DNA from 2 places in the Brevibacterium sp. BRM-1 genome. Region 1 is predicted to be linked to the other one. Evidence: predicted binding sites of a transcription regulator. Region 1 holds the regulator's gene; the other holds the start of a gene.
The links. The regulator LexA, encoded in region 1, represses DNA repair genes until DNA is damaged. The targets are predictions, from matches to a motif close to TCGAACANNTGTTCGA.
Positions count from the first base shown of each region.

Region 2: the regulator LexA is predicted to act here: its motif matches at 5,482-5,497, upstream of ruvA (Holliday junction branch migration protein RuvA).

Region 1 is NZ_CP113788.1:1,130,847-1,138,219, forward strand. Features, by position in the region: gene BRM1_RS04945 (SseB family protein) at 1-153, opposite strand, end outside; gene priA (bifunctional 1-(5-phosphoribosyl)-5-((5-phosphoribosylamino)methylideneamino)imidazole-4-carboxamide isomerase/phosphoribosylanthranilate isomerase PriA) at 150-896, opposite strand; gene hisH (imidazole glycerol phosphate synthase subunit HisH) at 893-1,519, opposite strand; gene BRM1_RS04960 (hypothetical protein) at 1,516-2,112, opposite strand; gene hisB (imidazoleglycerol-phosphate dehydratase HisB) at 2,109-2,753, opposite strand; gene BRM1_RS04970 (histidinol-phosphate transaminase) at 2,750-3,892, opposite strand; gene BRM1_RS04975 (LysM peptidoglycan-binding domain-containing protein) at 3,902-4,306, opposite strand; gene lexA (transcriptional repressor LexA) at 4,543-5,301, shown strand; gene BRM1_RS04985 (ATP-dependent DNA helicase) at 5,319-7,286, opposite strand; gene hflX (GTPase HflX) at 7,283-7,373, opposite strand, start outside.
Region 2 is NZ_CP113788.1:783,639-791,011, forward strand. Features, by position in the region: gene secF (protein translocase subunit SecF) at 1-577, opposite strand, end outside; gene secD (protein translocase subunit SecD) at 579-2,678, opposite strand; gene yajC (preprotein translocase subunit YajC) at 2,722-3,696, opposite strand; gene ruvB (Holliday junction branch migration DNA helicase RuvB) at 3,797-4,792, opposite strand; gene ruvA (Holliday junction branch migration protein RuvA) at 4,855-5,454, opposite strand; gene ruvC (crossover junction endodeoxyribonuclease RuvC) at 5,597-6,196, opposite strand; gene BRM1_RS03440 (YebC/PmpR family DNA-binding transcriptional regulator) at 6,205-6,963, opposite strand; gene BRM1_RS03445 (NUDIX hydrolase) at 7,093-7,373, opposite strand, start outside.

The DNA.
Region 1 (7,373 bases):
GTTGGGGCGCAGGGTGCGCCCGGCCCAGGGGGTCCCGGCCGAATCCGCGATGTTCGGCGCGCTGGCCGCAGACGCGCCGTGCGCCGCCGAGGCATCCGGGGCGGGCGCGCTCGCGGCGGCGCCCGCACCGGGGGTGCGCTCGGCCCGGCTCACTGGGCGCCGGCGACGTCGAGCGCCTCGGGCAGGGTGAAGCGGCCCGCGTAGAGCGCCTTGCCGACGATCGCGGCCTCGACGCCCTCGGGGACGAGCTCGCGGAGAGCCGCGAGGTCGGCCAGTTCGGAGATCCCGCCGGAGGCGACGACCGGCCGGTCCGTGCGAGCGCAGACCTCGCGCAGCAGCTCCGTGTTGGGCCCGCGCAGGGTCCCGTCCTTCGTCACATCGGTGACGACATACCGGGCGCAGCCGGCCTCCTCCAGCTGGGCGAGGACGTCCCAGAGCTCGCCGCCCTCCTCCGTCCAGCCGCGGGCGGCGAGCGTGGTGCCGCGCACGTCCAGGCCGATGGCGATCCGGTCGCCGTACGTGGCGATCGCCTCGGCGGTCCAGGCGGGATTCTCCAGGGCGGCGGTGCCGATGTTCACGCGCTCGGCCCCGGTGTCGAGCGCTCGCTCGAGCGAGTCGGTGTCGCGGATGCCGCCGGAGAGCTCCACGCTGATCGACACGGACTTCGTCACCTGGCGCAGGAGGTCGTAGTTCGACCCGCGGCCGAACGCGGCGTCGAGATCGACGAGGTGGATCCATTCGGCCCCGGCCTGCTCGAACTGGCCGGCCGCGTCGAGCGGGGAGCCGTAGGAGGTCTCGGTGCCGGCCTCGCCCTGAACGAGCCGGACCGCCCGGCCGTCGGCGACGTCCACGGCGGGCAGCAGCGTGAGTGCGGGTGCGCTGGCGATTTCGCTCATGCGCCCATCCTAGACAGCGCCTCCAGCCAGTTGCGCAGGAGGTGGAGGCCGGCGTCGGCGGACTTCTCGGGGTGGAACTGCACGGCCCACGTGGTGCCGTCCTCGACCGCGGCGACGAAGTCCTCCCCCGCCCGGGTGAGGGCGGCGGGCGCCCCCGGCGGCGGGGTGTGGGCGGCGAACGAGTGGACGAAGTAGAACCGCTCGTCCTCGATGCCGGCGAACATCTGGGAGCCGGCGGGCGCGGCCACGGTGTCCCAGCCCATGTGGGGCACGATCGGCGCGCGCAGCCGGGTGACCTCACCGGGCCACAGGCCCACGCCGGCGTCGGTCAGCCCGTGCTCGGTGCCGGAGGAGAAGAGCACCTGGAGGCCGACGCAGATCCCCAGGAGCGGCCGCTGCTGGGCGTGGCGCCGGCGGATGAGCTCCACCGCGCCCACCCCGCGCAGGCCGTCCATGACCGCGGAGAAGGCGCCCACCCCGGGGACGACGAGGCCCTGCGCGGCCTCGGCACGCACCGGGTCTGCCGTCAGCTCGACGCTCGCCCCGGCGGCTTCGAGGGCGCGCACCGCGGAGCGCACATTGCCCGAGCCGTAGTCGAGCACCACGATCTCGGGGGCGCTCATGCCCGGCCCGCCAGCAGCCGGCTCACGCGGAACAGCGAGAAGCCCAGCACGAGCGCGCCCAGGCCGACCGCGAACCACGCGGGGCCGGTCCCGGCCAGCGCGACGAGGGCGCCGGCGACGACCGCGATGACGGCGAGCAGCGCGACGACCATCCACAGCAGGGCGGTGCGGGCGAGGGCGGCGCGCGCGGGCGTCATCGCCGCGGCCGAGGCCTGCATGCGCGACATCGACGCGGTGTCGATGCGGCCCTCGACATCGGCCGGGTCGAGCGCTTCGAGCAGCAGCGACTCGACCTCGCCCGGCAGGTTGGTCAGCGCGAGCCCGGCGGGCACATCGGCCTCCCTGGCACCGTTGCGGTAGTGGCCGGCGTCGATCTGCTCGTCGCTGCGCACGAGGAGGAGCACCTCGTGGTCGCGGGCGAGCTCGGAGATCTTCGCGGCCGCAGCGTTGCCGGCCTCCACGTCCGTGCCCGAGGCGACGATCGCGGTGAAGTCCCCCACCGGCACGACGTCGCCGCCGATGCCGGAGAGCACGCAGGCGGCGGCGAGCTGATCTGCCCGGCCGAAGGGCGTGACGACGACGGTTCGGCTCACAGCGACCCCTTCGTGCTCGGCACGCCGACCACGCGCGGGTCCGGCTCGATCGCGGTGCGCAGCGCACGGGCGAACGCCTTGAACTGCGTTTCGGCGATGTGGTGGGGGTCCCGCCCGGTCACGAGCTCCAGGTGGACGGTCAGCCCGGCGGCGAACGCCAGCGACTCGAGCGCGTGGCCGGTCAGCGACCCGGTGAAGTGCCCGCCGATGAGGTGGGTGAGCTGGCCGGCGGACTCCCCCGAGTGGACGAAGTAGGGCCGGCCGCTGACATCGACGACGCAGCGGGCGAGCGCCTCGTCGAGCGGGACCGCGGCATCGCCGTAGCGGCGGATGCCCGCCTTGTCCCCGAGGGCCTCGCGCAGCGCCTGCCCGATGACGATCGCCGTGTCCTCGACCGTGTGGTGGGCGTCGATGTGCGTGTCGCCGCGCGCGCTCACGTCCAGGTCGATGAGCGAGTGCTTCGCCAGCGCCGTGAGCATGTGGTCGAAGAACGGCACCTGCGTGGCGATCGCCGCCGCGCCCGTCCCATCGAGGTCGAGGCTGACGCTGACCTGGGACTCGGAGGTGGAGCGCGCGCGCTCGGCGCGCCGCGCCGGCGCGGTGCTCCCCGCGGGGCCGGGGGGCTGGGGGCTGTTCGTCATGCGCGCACCTCCGGGTGGGCTCTCACGATGGATTGCAGGGCGGCGGTGAAGGCGGCGGTCTCCGTCTCCGTGCCCGCGTTGACCCGCAGGCAGCCGGGGATGCCGATGTCGCGCAGCAGCACGCCGTGGTCGAGGAAGCGCTGCCAGAGCTCGGCCGGGTCCGCGGCACCGCGGAACAGCAGGAAGTTCGCATCGCTGGGCACGGGCTCGAAGCCGGCGGCGGCCAGTGCGGCGGCCATCGCATCGCGGCTGGCCACGAGGCGCTCGACGTTGTCCAGCAGCTCCGGGGCGTGGTCGAGCGCGGCGCAGGCGGCGGCCTGGGTGAGCGCGGAGAGGTGATAGGGCAGGCGCACCAGGCGCAGGGCGTCGATGAGGGCGGGAGCGGCGACGGCGTAGCCCACCCGGGCGCCGGCGAACGCGAAGGCCTTGCTCATCGTCCGCGAGACGACCAGGCGCGGATGCTGCGGCAGGAGGTGGAGGGCGGTCGCGAAGCCCGGCCGGGCGAATTCGGCGTAGGCCTCGTCGACGATGACGATACCGGGGCTCACGGCCAGGATCTCCCCGATGGCGCTCAGCGGGGTCGAACCCCCCGTCGGGTTGTTCGGCGTGCACACGAACACGACGTCGGGCTGTTCGGCCTCGATGGCGGCCAGGGCCGCGGGCAGGTCGATCTCGAAGTCCGCGGTGCGGGGCACCTCAAGCCATGCGGCACCGGTGGAGGCGGCGATGAGCGGGTGCATCGAATAGCTGGGGGTGAAGCCCATGACCGTGCGGCCGGCCCCTGCGAAGGCCTGGAGGATATGGGACAGGACCTCGTTCGAGCCGTTGGCCGCCCAGACCTGGCCGGGGTCGATGCGCGCGGGGCCGTCGGCCGCGCCGTCACTGGGCTGGCGCTCGAGCACCCCGGTCGCATAGGACGCCAGCTTTCCCCGCAGGGCCGTGAACTCCCGGTCCGGGTACCGGTTGAGCCCGGCCGCCTGGTCCGAGACAGCCCGCGCGATGTCGGCTGCGACGGTCGGCGGGACGGGGTAGGAGTTCTCGTTGACGTTGAGCGCCACCGGCACATCGAGCTGCGGGGCACCGTAGGGCGAGCGGCCGCGCAGGTCCGCGCGGATGGGCAGATCGGATAACTCGGGCACCCGGCGATTCTATCGCGCGGGCACCTCCAGCCGCTGGCCCGGGTGGACGACCGATCCCTCGATGCCGTTGAGGTCGCGGATCTCGACGATGACGTCGCGCGGGTCCTCCCCGCCGGCGTTCCGCACGGCGATCGACCACAGTGTCTGCCCCTCGCCGACGACGACGCTGTGCGTGTGGGCGCTGGAGCCGGAGGGCGCGGCGCCGGCGCCGGCGAATGCCGCCGGGCGCACCGCGAGGGCGAGTCCGAGGCCGAGTGCGGCAATGACTGCGAGCAGCGCGAGCCGGCGCACGGCGATCGCGGTACGGCGCGGGCCGCGCGCCGTGTGCACGAGGCTGGTGCCGCGCGCACCGCGCCCCGCGTCGGCCCGGCGGTGCAGGAACGGCGTTGCCGTGGGAAGTGCTGCAGTGCTCATGGCGTCCTCCTTGCCAGCTGCGCCGGGGCGATCCCGCGACGCTTATCGAACTGCTGTTTCGAACTCACGTTCTATTGAACCCGACATTCGAACAGATGTCTACTCTTCATCGAACATGTGTGTGAAAATGGATTCGAAAAGTCACCGTCTTCATGTTCTGCAGGAAGTCTCCCCGGAGGCACTGACATGGGCAGCGACGTCGGAGTCATCGCAGGTCAGAGAGGGAATGAGGAAATATGAGCCCCCAGCAGCGCCGCCCCCGCGGACGCCCCCGCAACGACAGCGTCGTCGAGGAGATCAACGAGTTCCGCGCCGACCGCGCGGATGTCGTGGAGATCCCGCAGGCCTCGGCGGCGGAGGGCGACCGCCGCCTCACCCCCCGCCAGCGGCTCGTCCTCGAGACGATCGAGCACGCGGTCTACACGAACGGCTACCCGCCGAGCATGCGGGAGATCGGCGAGGCCGCCGGGCTCGCCTCGCTGTCCTCGGTGGCCCACCAGCTCTCGCAGCTCGAGCGCCTCGGCTACCTGCGCCGGGATCCCAAGCGGCCGCGCGCCATCGAGGTCGTGAGCCCCGCCGAGCAGCTCGATGTGCTCGAATCCCAGGCCCACACGTCGGCGAACACCGCGATCGTGCCCGTCATCGGCCGCATCGCCGCGGGCGGGCCCATCCTCGCCGAGCAGGCGGTCGACGACATGTTCGCCCTGCCGCGCCAGGTGGTGGGCTCCGGTGAGCTCTTCCTGCTCCAGGTCGTGGGCGATTCGATGCTCGAGGCGGCGATCTGCGATGGGGACTTCGTCGTGGTGCGCCGCCAGTCCACCGCGGACAACGGCGAGATCGTCGCAGCCCTCCTGGACGACGAGGCGACCGTCAAGACGCTCAAGCGCACCGGCGGCAAGCAGTGGCTGCTGCCGCAGAACAAGGACTACGAGCCCATCGACGGCGACCACGCCACGATCATGGGCATCGTCACCGCCGTCATCCGCAGGGTCTGAGGCGGCGGGCGCGGCGCTCAGCCGCGCAGCCGCCGCAGGGCCCCGCGCACCGCCGCCGGGCTCTCGGTGCGCCACATGGGCGGCAGCGAGGACAGGAGGAACTCGCCGTAGCGGGCCGTGCGCACGCGCGAATCCAGGATCGCGACGACCCCGCGGTCCTCCGAGCTGCGGATGAGCCTGCCCACCCCCTGTGCCAGCCGCAGCGCCGCGTGCGTGGCGCTCACGGCCATGAAGCCGTTGGCCCCGCGCTGCGCCGCGGCCTGCGTGCGCGCCTGCGAGAGCGGATCGTCGGGCCGCGGGAACGGGATCCGGTCGATGACGACGAGCCGGCACGTGCGCCCGGGGACGTCGACGCCCTGCCACAGGCTCATCGTGCCCATGAGGCACGCGTCCTCGTCCGCGGCGAAGCGGCGCACGAGCGAGGACAGCGTGTCCTCCCCCTGCGCGAGGACGGTGAGGTCCGTGCGCTCGCGCAGCGCCTGCGCCGCCTGCGCGGCGGCCGCCCGCGAGGAGAAGAGTCCCAGGGCCCCGCCGCCGGAGGCCTCGACCAGTTCGACGAGCTCCGCGAGCGCCTCCTCCCCCAGCCCGCTGCGGCCCGGCTTGGGCAGCTGGGAGGCCGCGTAGAGGATGCCCTGGGCGGCGTAGTCGAACGGCGATCCCACGTCGATCGCGTCGTAGCGGGGGGCCTCGGGGCCCACGAGGCCCAGCGAGGCGGCCACTGCCTCGAAGCGGCCGCCCAGCGCCAGGGTGGCCGAGGTCGCGATGACGGTGGCGTCTTCGAAGATCCCGCGACGCAGCGTGCCCGCCACGCTCAGCGGCGCCACGACGAGCGCGACCGTCTCCTGCTCGCGGTAGGCGCTGCGGGCCACCCACACGACGTCCCAGTCGCCGTGCTCGGCCATCCGCTCCGCGAGCTCGAAGACCTCCTGCAGGCGGGCGCGGGCCATCTGCCGGCCCGCCTCGGCCTCGGAGGCGCGCTCGGAACCGCCGCCGATGTCCGCGACGACCTGGCGCGCCGCGTCGCGCACGGCCACCACCGCGGCCTGCAGGGCCTCCGGCCACACCCGCACAAGGCACTCCTCGCACGCCTCGAGCGCGCGCTCGAACCCGGCCGCCGCGGTCTCGAGCAGGTTTAGTACGCCCTCCTGCACCTGCGTGTGGCGCCGCCCGGCCGCCACCGCGGCGGCGAGGACCGCCGCGGTGAGCGACCCGGTCAGCGCGCTCGTCACGCGATCGCGCAGCTCGTGGGCCTCGTCGATGACGACGGCGGCGTGCTCGGGTAGGACCTGCGAATCGCCGAAGGCGTCGATCGCCAGCAGCGCGTGGTTGGTCACCACGATGTCAGCCGCCCCCGCCCGGCCGCGAGCGAGCTCGGCGAAGCACTCGTCGTAGAGCGGGCACTTCGCGCCCAGGCAGTCGAACGCATTCACCGACACCTGGGCCCACGCCCGGTCGGAGACCCCGGGCATGAGGTCGTCGCGGTCGCCGGTCTCCGTCGACTTCGCCCAGCTGCGCACCCGGGCGATCTCCGCCTCGAGGGCGGTGGGGTTGCCGCCTCCGCGGCCGGCGGCGCCGTCCGCGCCCAGGTCGAAGAGCATCCCGGCGCCGTCGTCGGGGTAGCCGCCCTCGAGCTTGTGCTTGCACGCGTAGTTCCGCCGGCCCTTGAGCACCGCCGCGGTGGGCCTGCGGCCCAGCTCGCCGGCGATCGACTTCGTCAGGCGCGGCAGGTCGCGGTCGATGATCTGGGCCTGCAGCGCCAGGGTGGCGGTGGAGACGACGACGCGCTCCCCCGTGCGCAGCGCGTACTCCACACTGGGCACGAGGTAGGCCAGCGACTTGCCGGTGCCGGTGCCGGCCTGCACGAGCAGGTGCACGCCGCTGTCCAGCGCGGAGCCCACGGCCTGGGCCATCGTGTCCTGGCCCTCGCGGCGCGTGCCGCCCAGGCCGGCGACGGCATGGTCGAGGAGGTCCCCGACCTTCGTCACTGCCCGCCGCCGAGGCGCTGCGCGGGCCCCGGTGCCGGCTCGCGCTCGGTGCGCAGGGCCTCCAGCTCGGCGAGGAGATCGGCGTTG
Region 2 (7,373 bases), 350 kb from region 1:
CGAAGCCCGTGATCGCGTAGATGCCCATCGTGAGGAGCATGACGAAGACGAGGCCCACGATCGCGGCCACGGACATCTTCCACGTCCGGAAGTACAGCGCCATGACGACCATCGCGATCGCCACGAAGATGACGAGCGCCCGGATCATCTTGTTCGTCACGTCGTGGCCCCACTGCGGGCCGATGAACGTGGAGGTCACATCGGAGTTCTGCACCTTGAACGTGCTGATGAGCGACTCGCGGACCTGCTGCATCTGGTCATCGGTGAGCTGGCGGGTGTCGATCTTGAGCGAGGAGTCCGAGGTGGGCACGACCGTGGGGTCGGCATCCGGGACCGCCTTGTTGACCGTGGTGGCCGCATCGGCCGTCATCGAGGCGGCCGGGACGTTGGCCAGCTGGAACTCCGAGCCGCCGCGGAACGCGATGCCCAGGTTGAAGCCGCCGCCCAGCACCGGCACGAGGGCGGAGAGGATGGCGAGCAGGAGCGCGATGGACAGCCAGAGCTTGGCCTTGCCGACGTAGGGGATCGAGCGGGCACCGGAGTGCAGGTCATTGCCCCATGCGAAGAACCGCTTCATCTCAGGAGTCCTTCCCCTCGTCGTCGGCGAGCAGGCCGTCGTCGTCGGCCCCCGCCTGCCGCTGCGCCTTGCGCTCGGCCAGGCTCAGGCCCGCGCCCGAGGCGCCGCCCGCCCGGTCGCGCTTCTTCGGCTTGCCGCGCTCCTTCTGCCGCGGCTGCTGCGCGCTGGCCCGTTCGGCAGGCGCCGCGGTGCGCTCCGCGGGCTCGGCCGGCGCCGACGTGGCCCCGCGGTCCTTGAGCGCGGTGGTCGAGCCCGCGGACTCGCCCGAACGGCGATCGGCGGCGGCCTGGCGCTTCTTGGCCTCCCGGTACGATCCGCCGGACTTCGACGAGGCGCGCGCGGCATCGAGGTCGAGGTTGAGCGCACCCCGGTAGGCGGCCTGGCTGACACCCAGCTGGCGCGGGTCCATGCCGGACATCGGGTGGCCCTCGCCGAAGAACCGCGTGCGCGCCAAAGCCTGGAGCATGGGGTGGGTGAACAGCACGACGACGAGGACGTCGACGATGACCGTGAGCCCCAGGGTGAACGCGAAGCCGCGCACGCTGCCCACCGCCAGGACGTAGAGGATGACGGCGGCGAGCATGTTGACGGCCTTCGAGGCGTAGATCGTCTTCTTCGCGCGGTCCCAGCCGACCTCCACCGCGGACAGGAGGCGCCTGCCCTCGCGCAGCTCATCGCGGACGCGCTCGAAGTAGACGATGAACGAGTCCGCGGTCATGCCGATGCCCACGATGATGCCCGCGACGCCGGCCAGCGAGAGCCGGTATCCGTAGCGCCAGGACACGAACAGCAGCAGCAGGTAGGTCAGCACGCCCGCCACCACGAGGCTGGAGACGGTCACGAGCCCCAGCACGCGGTACTGCAGGAGCGAGTAGAGGACGACGAGGCCCAGGCCGATCGCGCCGGCGAGCAGGCCCTTCTGCAGGTAGTCCGAGCCCAGGGTCGGCGAGATCTGCTCCTCGCTCTGGACCTGGAAGCTGATGGGCAGCGCGCCGTTCTTCAGCTGGCTGGCCAGCGTCTGGGCGGACTGCTCGGTGAAGTTGCCGGTGATCTGCGCGTGGCCGTCGTTGATCTGGGCCTGCGAGACCGGGGCGGAGAGCACGAGGCCGTCGAGCACGATCGCGAACTGGTTGTACGGCTGCTGCTTGTTCGTGATCTCCGTCGTGATCTGCTTGAACTGCTCGGTGCCCGTGGGGTCGAACTCCATGTTCACGGCCGGCTCGTTCGTCTGGTTGCCGGTGGACGAGGTCTGGTAGCCGAACGAGGCATCCGAGACGTGGTCGCCGGAGATCTCCACCGGGCCGAGCACGTACTTCGCGTCCCCGTCCGAGGAGCACGCGACGATGGGCTTGTCCGCCGGTCCCGCTGCGCCGCCGGTGCGGTTCTTCGGGTTCGTGCAGTCCAGCGACTGGTACTGCTTGAGGATCTCCGCGGTGGCCCAGGACTGGTCCTTCTCCGGATCGAAGACCGGCCGCTTGGCGTCGTCGCCGGTGCCCTGCTGGCCCTGCTGGGGCGCCGAGGCGCTGGCGGACGGGCTCGCCTGTCCCGTGCTCGCGGCAGCCGCCTGCGCCCGGGGCGTCACGGAGCCGCCGGCATTCGGGGTCTGCCCGTCCTGCTTGGTGAGCTCGTCGAGCTTCTTCTGGTCTTCCTTCGACAGCGAGGGGCCGGTGCTCGCCGGCGAGCTCGCCCCGTCCTGGCCCTCGACGCCCGGGGCACCGACGGCCGCCACGCGGCGGAAGGCCAGCTGGGCCGAGGAGCGCACGAGCTCGCGGGTCTGCTCGTCCGGGTTGCCGGGCAGGTTGACGATGATGTTGCGGTCGCCCTGCGTGTTGATCTCCGCCTCGCTCACGCCGGTGGAGTCCACGCGCTGGCGGATGATCGCCACCGCCTGCTGCAGCTGCTCCTTCGTCACCTGCTGGTCCTTGACCTGCGGCTCGAGGATGATCGACGTGCCGCCCTCGAGGTCGAGCGCGAGCTTGGGCGCCCACGTCGCGTTCGACCACAGGGCCCCGGCGGCGATCGCGGCCGTCAGCAGCGCGGTGATGATGGTGAGCCAGATGAAGCGCAGGCCGGGGCGCGGTCTGCTGTCGGTTGCTGCCACGTGTGTACTTTCGGTTGAGTCGAGGAGGGACGGGCGGGGGCGCTCAGCGCTTGGCGGGGCCCGCCTCCGGGTCATCGCCCACACCGGGCTCGGCGTCGCGGTCCGAGGCGTTGTCGGCATCCGTCGTCTTCTCCGCCGCCTCGGCCGCGGCCTCGGGAGCCTCCTGCTCCGCATCGGCAGCGGGCGTCCGGGCGCCGTGCTCGCCGTCGGCGTCGACGCGCGCCGGGGTCTCCGCGTCGCTCTCATCGTCGGTCTGCAGCGCAGGCTTCGGCTCGGAGGCGTCCGTGGAGAGGCTGCGGTCGGCGGGTGTGAGGTGGTCGGTGCGGTTCTCGGGCAGCTCGGTGCCCGGCGCTTCGTCCACGTCCTCGCTGTCGGCGGTGGCGGCCTCGCCGGCCTGCGCGCCCTCGGTGCCGGTCACCTGGGACTCGGCGTGCTCGTCGGCGGTGTGCTCGCCGGCGGTGGTCGCGGGCTCCGTCTCTCCGTCGGCGGCGTCGGCGCCCTTGCCGGCCCCAGCGGCCCGACCGTGGTCGTCGGGCTCGTCATCGCCGGCCGCGCCGCGGCGGGCGCGCTCGGCGTTCATCGCGTCGAGTTCGGCATCCGTGATGCGCCCCGACTCGTTGGCGTCGTCCTCGGCGTCGGCGGAGACGGGCTCGCGCTCGCCTGCGGCACTCGCCCCGGCGGCAGACGAGCCGGCGGGGGCCTCCTGCACCGCGGCGTCGTCCTTGCCCAGGTCCACGCCGCCGGCGACGGCGTCGGACTCGGGCGGCTCGATCTGGCCGATGGCCTGGCGGTGGACGACGAGGGTCGTGCCCGGGCCCGACTCGATGGTGACCTTGAGGCCGTCGTCGGAGACCTCGGTGACGGTGCCGAAGAGGCCGAAGCTCGTCATCACGCGCGCTCCGGGCACCATGTTGTTGGAGATCTGCTCCGCGCGCGCCTTCTGCTTCTTGCGCGAGTTGAACATGAAGAAGATGAGCATGGCGCCGATGGCGACGATGAAGATGAGCGTGGGATCCACGGGATCAGATGCCTTTCCAGACGGCGGATGGGCCAGGGCATTGCGAGCCGGTACCCCAGTCTAGTTGCGGTACACCTTCTTTGCGCAATCGCCGGGCGGATCAGGCCGTGGGCTCGCCCGGGGGCGTGAGGCCCAGGTGCGCCCAGCCCTCGCGGCTGGCGACGCGCCCCCGCGGCGTGCGGGAGATGAGCCCTTCGCGCACGAGGAAGGGCTCGGCGACCTCCTCGACGGTCTCGGGCTCCTCCCCCACGGAGACCGCCAGCGTCGACAGGCCCACCGGGCCGCCGTCGAAGCGCCGGCACAGCGCGCCGAGCACCGCGCGGTCGAGTCTGTCGAGGCCGCGCTCGTCGACCTCGTAGACCGTCAGCGCCGCGCGGGCCGCGGCGCGGTCCACGCGGCCGGAGCCGCGCACCTGCGCCCAGTCCCGTACGCGGCGCAGCAGGCGGTTGGCGATCCGCGGGGTGCCGCGCGAGCGCCCGGCGATCTCGACGAGCCCGGCGGGCTCGGCATCGATGCCGAGCATCGCGGCCGAGCGCCGCAGCACGGTCGTGAGGTCGTCGGCCGTGTAGAAGTCGAGGTGGCCCGTGAAGCCGAAGCGGTCGCGCAGCGGGGCGGGCAGCAGGCCCGAGCGGGTGGTGGCGCCCACGAGCGTGAATGCGGGCAGGTCGAGCGGGATCGCCGTGGCGCCCGGGCCCTTGCCGACGATGACGTCGACCCGGAAGTCCTCCATCGCGACGTAGAGCATCTCCTCCGCCGCGCGGGCCATCCGGTGGATCTCGTCGATGAAGAGCACCTCGCCCTCCTCCAGGGAGGACAGGATCGCGGCCAGGTCCCCCGCGTGCTGGACTGCGGGGCCCGCCGTGATGCGGATCTGCGCGCGCATCTCGTGCGCGACGATCATCGCGAGCGTGGTCTTGCCCAGCCCGGGCGGGCCGGAGAGCAGCACGTGGTCCGGCGCGCGGCCGCGGGCGCGCGCGGCGTCGAGCACGAGCGAGAGCTGGTCGCGCACCTGCGGCTGGCCGACGAAGTCGCCGAGGCCGCGGGGCCGCAGCGCCGCCTCCGCCTGGCGCTCGGCATCGCCGGCATCGCCGCGCATGAGCCGCTCGAGCTCGGCTCCCGTCGGGTCCTCGCCGCCGAAGTCCACCTCGTAGCCGTCGGTCACCGCTGGCCGCCCAGCGCGCGCAGGGTGGCCTTGAGCAGCTGCGGCACGCCGGCGCTGGGCTCAGCGCTGCGCGTGGCCTCGACGGCCTCGCGGGCCGCCGCCTCCTTCCAGCCCAGGCCGACGAGCGCCCCGACGACCTCATCGACCGCGGGCGCGGCACCGGGCGCGGATGCTGTGCCGGAGCCGGGGGCCGGCAGGCGGTCGAGCCGCGAGCCGAGTTCGAGCATGAGCCGGGCCGCGACCTTCTTGCCGATCCCGGGCACGCGGGTGAGCGCCGCCTCGTCGGCATCGGCGACCGCGCGGCGCAGGTCGTCCGGGCCGAGCACGGACAGCACGGCCAGTGCGAGCTTGGGGCCCACCCCGGAGATCGTCTGCAGGGTGGCGAAGACGCTGCGCTCGTCCGCGCTGTCGAAGCCGAACAGGGTCAGCGAGTCCTCGCGGACGACGAGGAAGGTGTGGATCGACAGCTCGGCGCCCAGCCGGGCCCGCGCGGCCAGGGCGGGCACGACGAAGGCCTCCCGGCCGACGCCGGCGGTCACGATGGTGAGCGAGTCCGGGCCGATGGCGCGCACGACGCCCTCGAGATAGGTGATCACGCGGTCTCCTCAGGCCTGCGGGCACAGGCGAACGAATGTACGAATACGGCCATCGTAGCGCGCCCCGGTGACATCGCGCGGGATGGGCGCGCCCGCGGGCCCGGCGGCGCAGCGCCGCAGCTCGGCGCCTCGGCCCGCTGCCTCAGCGCCGCCCGGTGCGCAGCGCCTGGGCCCACTGCTCCTGCGCGCGGGTCAGCCCCGCGCCCTGGCGGCCGGCGGCGCGGCGGGCCAGGACGTCCTTCGCGGCCCCGGGAGTGGAGGCGCCGCCCCCGGCCCCGCGCCACAGGTGGCAGATCGCCAGCGCCAGCGCATCGGCGGCATCGGCGGGCCTGGGGGCGGTCTCGAGGCGCAGGATCCGGGTGACCATGTGGGTCATCTGCTTCTTGTCCGCGCGCCCGTTGCCGGAGATCGCCTTCTTGACCTCCGATGGGGTGTGCATGCTCACGGGGATCCCGCGGCGGGCCGCCAGGCCCATCGTGAGGCCGGAGGCCTGGGCGGTACCCATGATCGTCGAGACGTCGCTGCGGGCGAAGACGCGCTCGATCGCCACGACGTCCGGCCGGTGGTCGTCGAGCCAGACCTCGAAGCGGTCGGCCAGTTCGCCCAGCCGCACGTCGACGGAGGCGTCGGCCGGCGTGCGCACCACGTCGACGGCCACGAGCCCGGGCCGGCTCACGTGCGCGGCGTCGATGACTCCCAGACCGCAGCGCGTGAGGCCGGGATCGACGCCCAGGATGCGCACGGCGCGGCTCAGTCCTCGGCTTCGAGGGCCGCGAGCACCTCGTCGGAGACGTCGGCGTTGGAGTAGACGTTCTGCACGTCGTCGCAGTCCTCGAGCGCATCGATGAGGTTGAAGACCTTGCGGGCGGTGTCCGCGTCGAGGGGCACCTCGAGGTTGGGCACGAACGAGGACTCGGCGGACTCGTAGTCGATGCCCGCCTCCTGCAGCGCGGTGCGCACCGCGACGAGGTCCGTGGCCTCGGAGAGCACCTCGTAGGTCTCGCCGCTCAGGCGCACCTCCTCGGCTCCCGCGTCGAGCGTGGCCTCGAGGATCGCGTCCTCATCGGCCTCGGAGGCGAGGACCTCGACGACGCCGCGGCGGCTGAAGTTGAACGCCACGGAGCCGGGGTCGGCCATCGAACCGCCGTTGCGGGTCACCGCGACGCGCACCTCGGAGGCCGCGCGGTTGCGGTTGTCCGTCAGGCACTCGATGAGCAGCGCGACGCCGCCCTGGGCGTAGCCCTCGTACATGATCGTCTGGTAGTCCACGGCCCCGCCGTCGAGCCCGCCGCCGCGCTTGACGGCGCGCTCGATGTTGTCGTTGGGCACGGAGGACTTCTTCGCCTTCTGCACCGCGTCGAAGAGCGTGGGGTTGCCGGCCAGGTCGGCGCCGCCGTTGCGCGCGGCGACCTCGATGTTCTTGATGAGCTTGGCGAAGAGCTTGCCGCGCTTGGCGTCGATCGCGGCCTTCTTGTGCTTCGTCGTTGCCCACTTGGAGTGACCGGACACGCATGTCTCCTTAGCGTTGGCGGTGAGGGACGGGGAGTCTTAGGCACACCAGTCTAGCGGGGCGGGCCCGGCGCCTCACCCCTGGGCCGCCGGGGGCGTCGCGGCCCCGACGCTGCGCAGCGGTGCTGCTCAGCCGATCTCGAGGGGCTGCGCGGGCGTTCGCCCCTGGGCGACGAGGTCCATGAGCTCGGGCAGGCGGCTGGGGTAGACGGTCTCCTCGGTGGCGAGCAGCTCCTCGCGCGACCACCAGCGGGCATCGACGATGACCCGCTTCTCCATCTCCGTCCAGACGGCATCGCTCAAGTCGAGCTCCTCGTCGATGCGGATCCCGAAGAACACCTCGTCCTGCTCGTGGCGCTTGCGCGCGAAATCTAGCACCGCGTGCCGGGTGGCCAGGGGCCCGAGCAGCT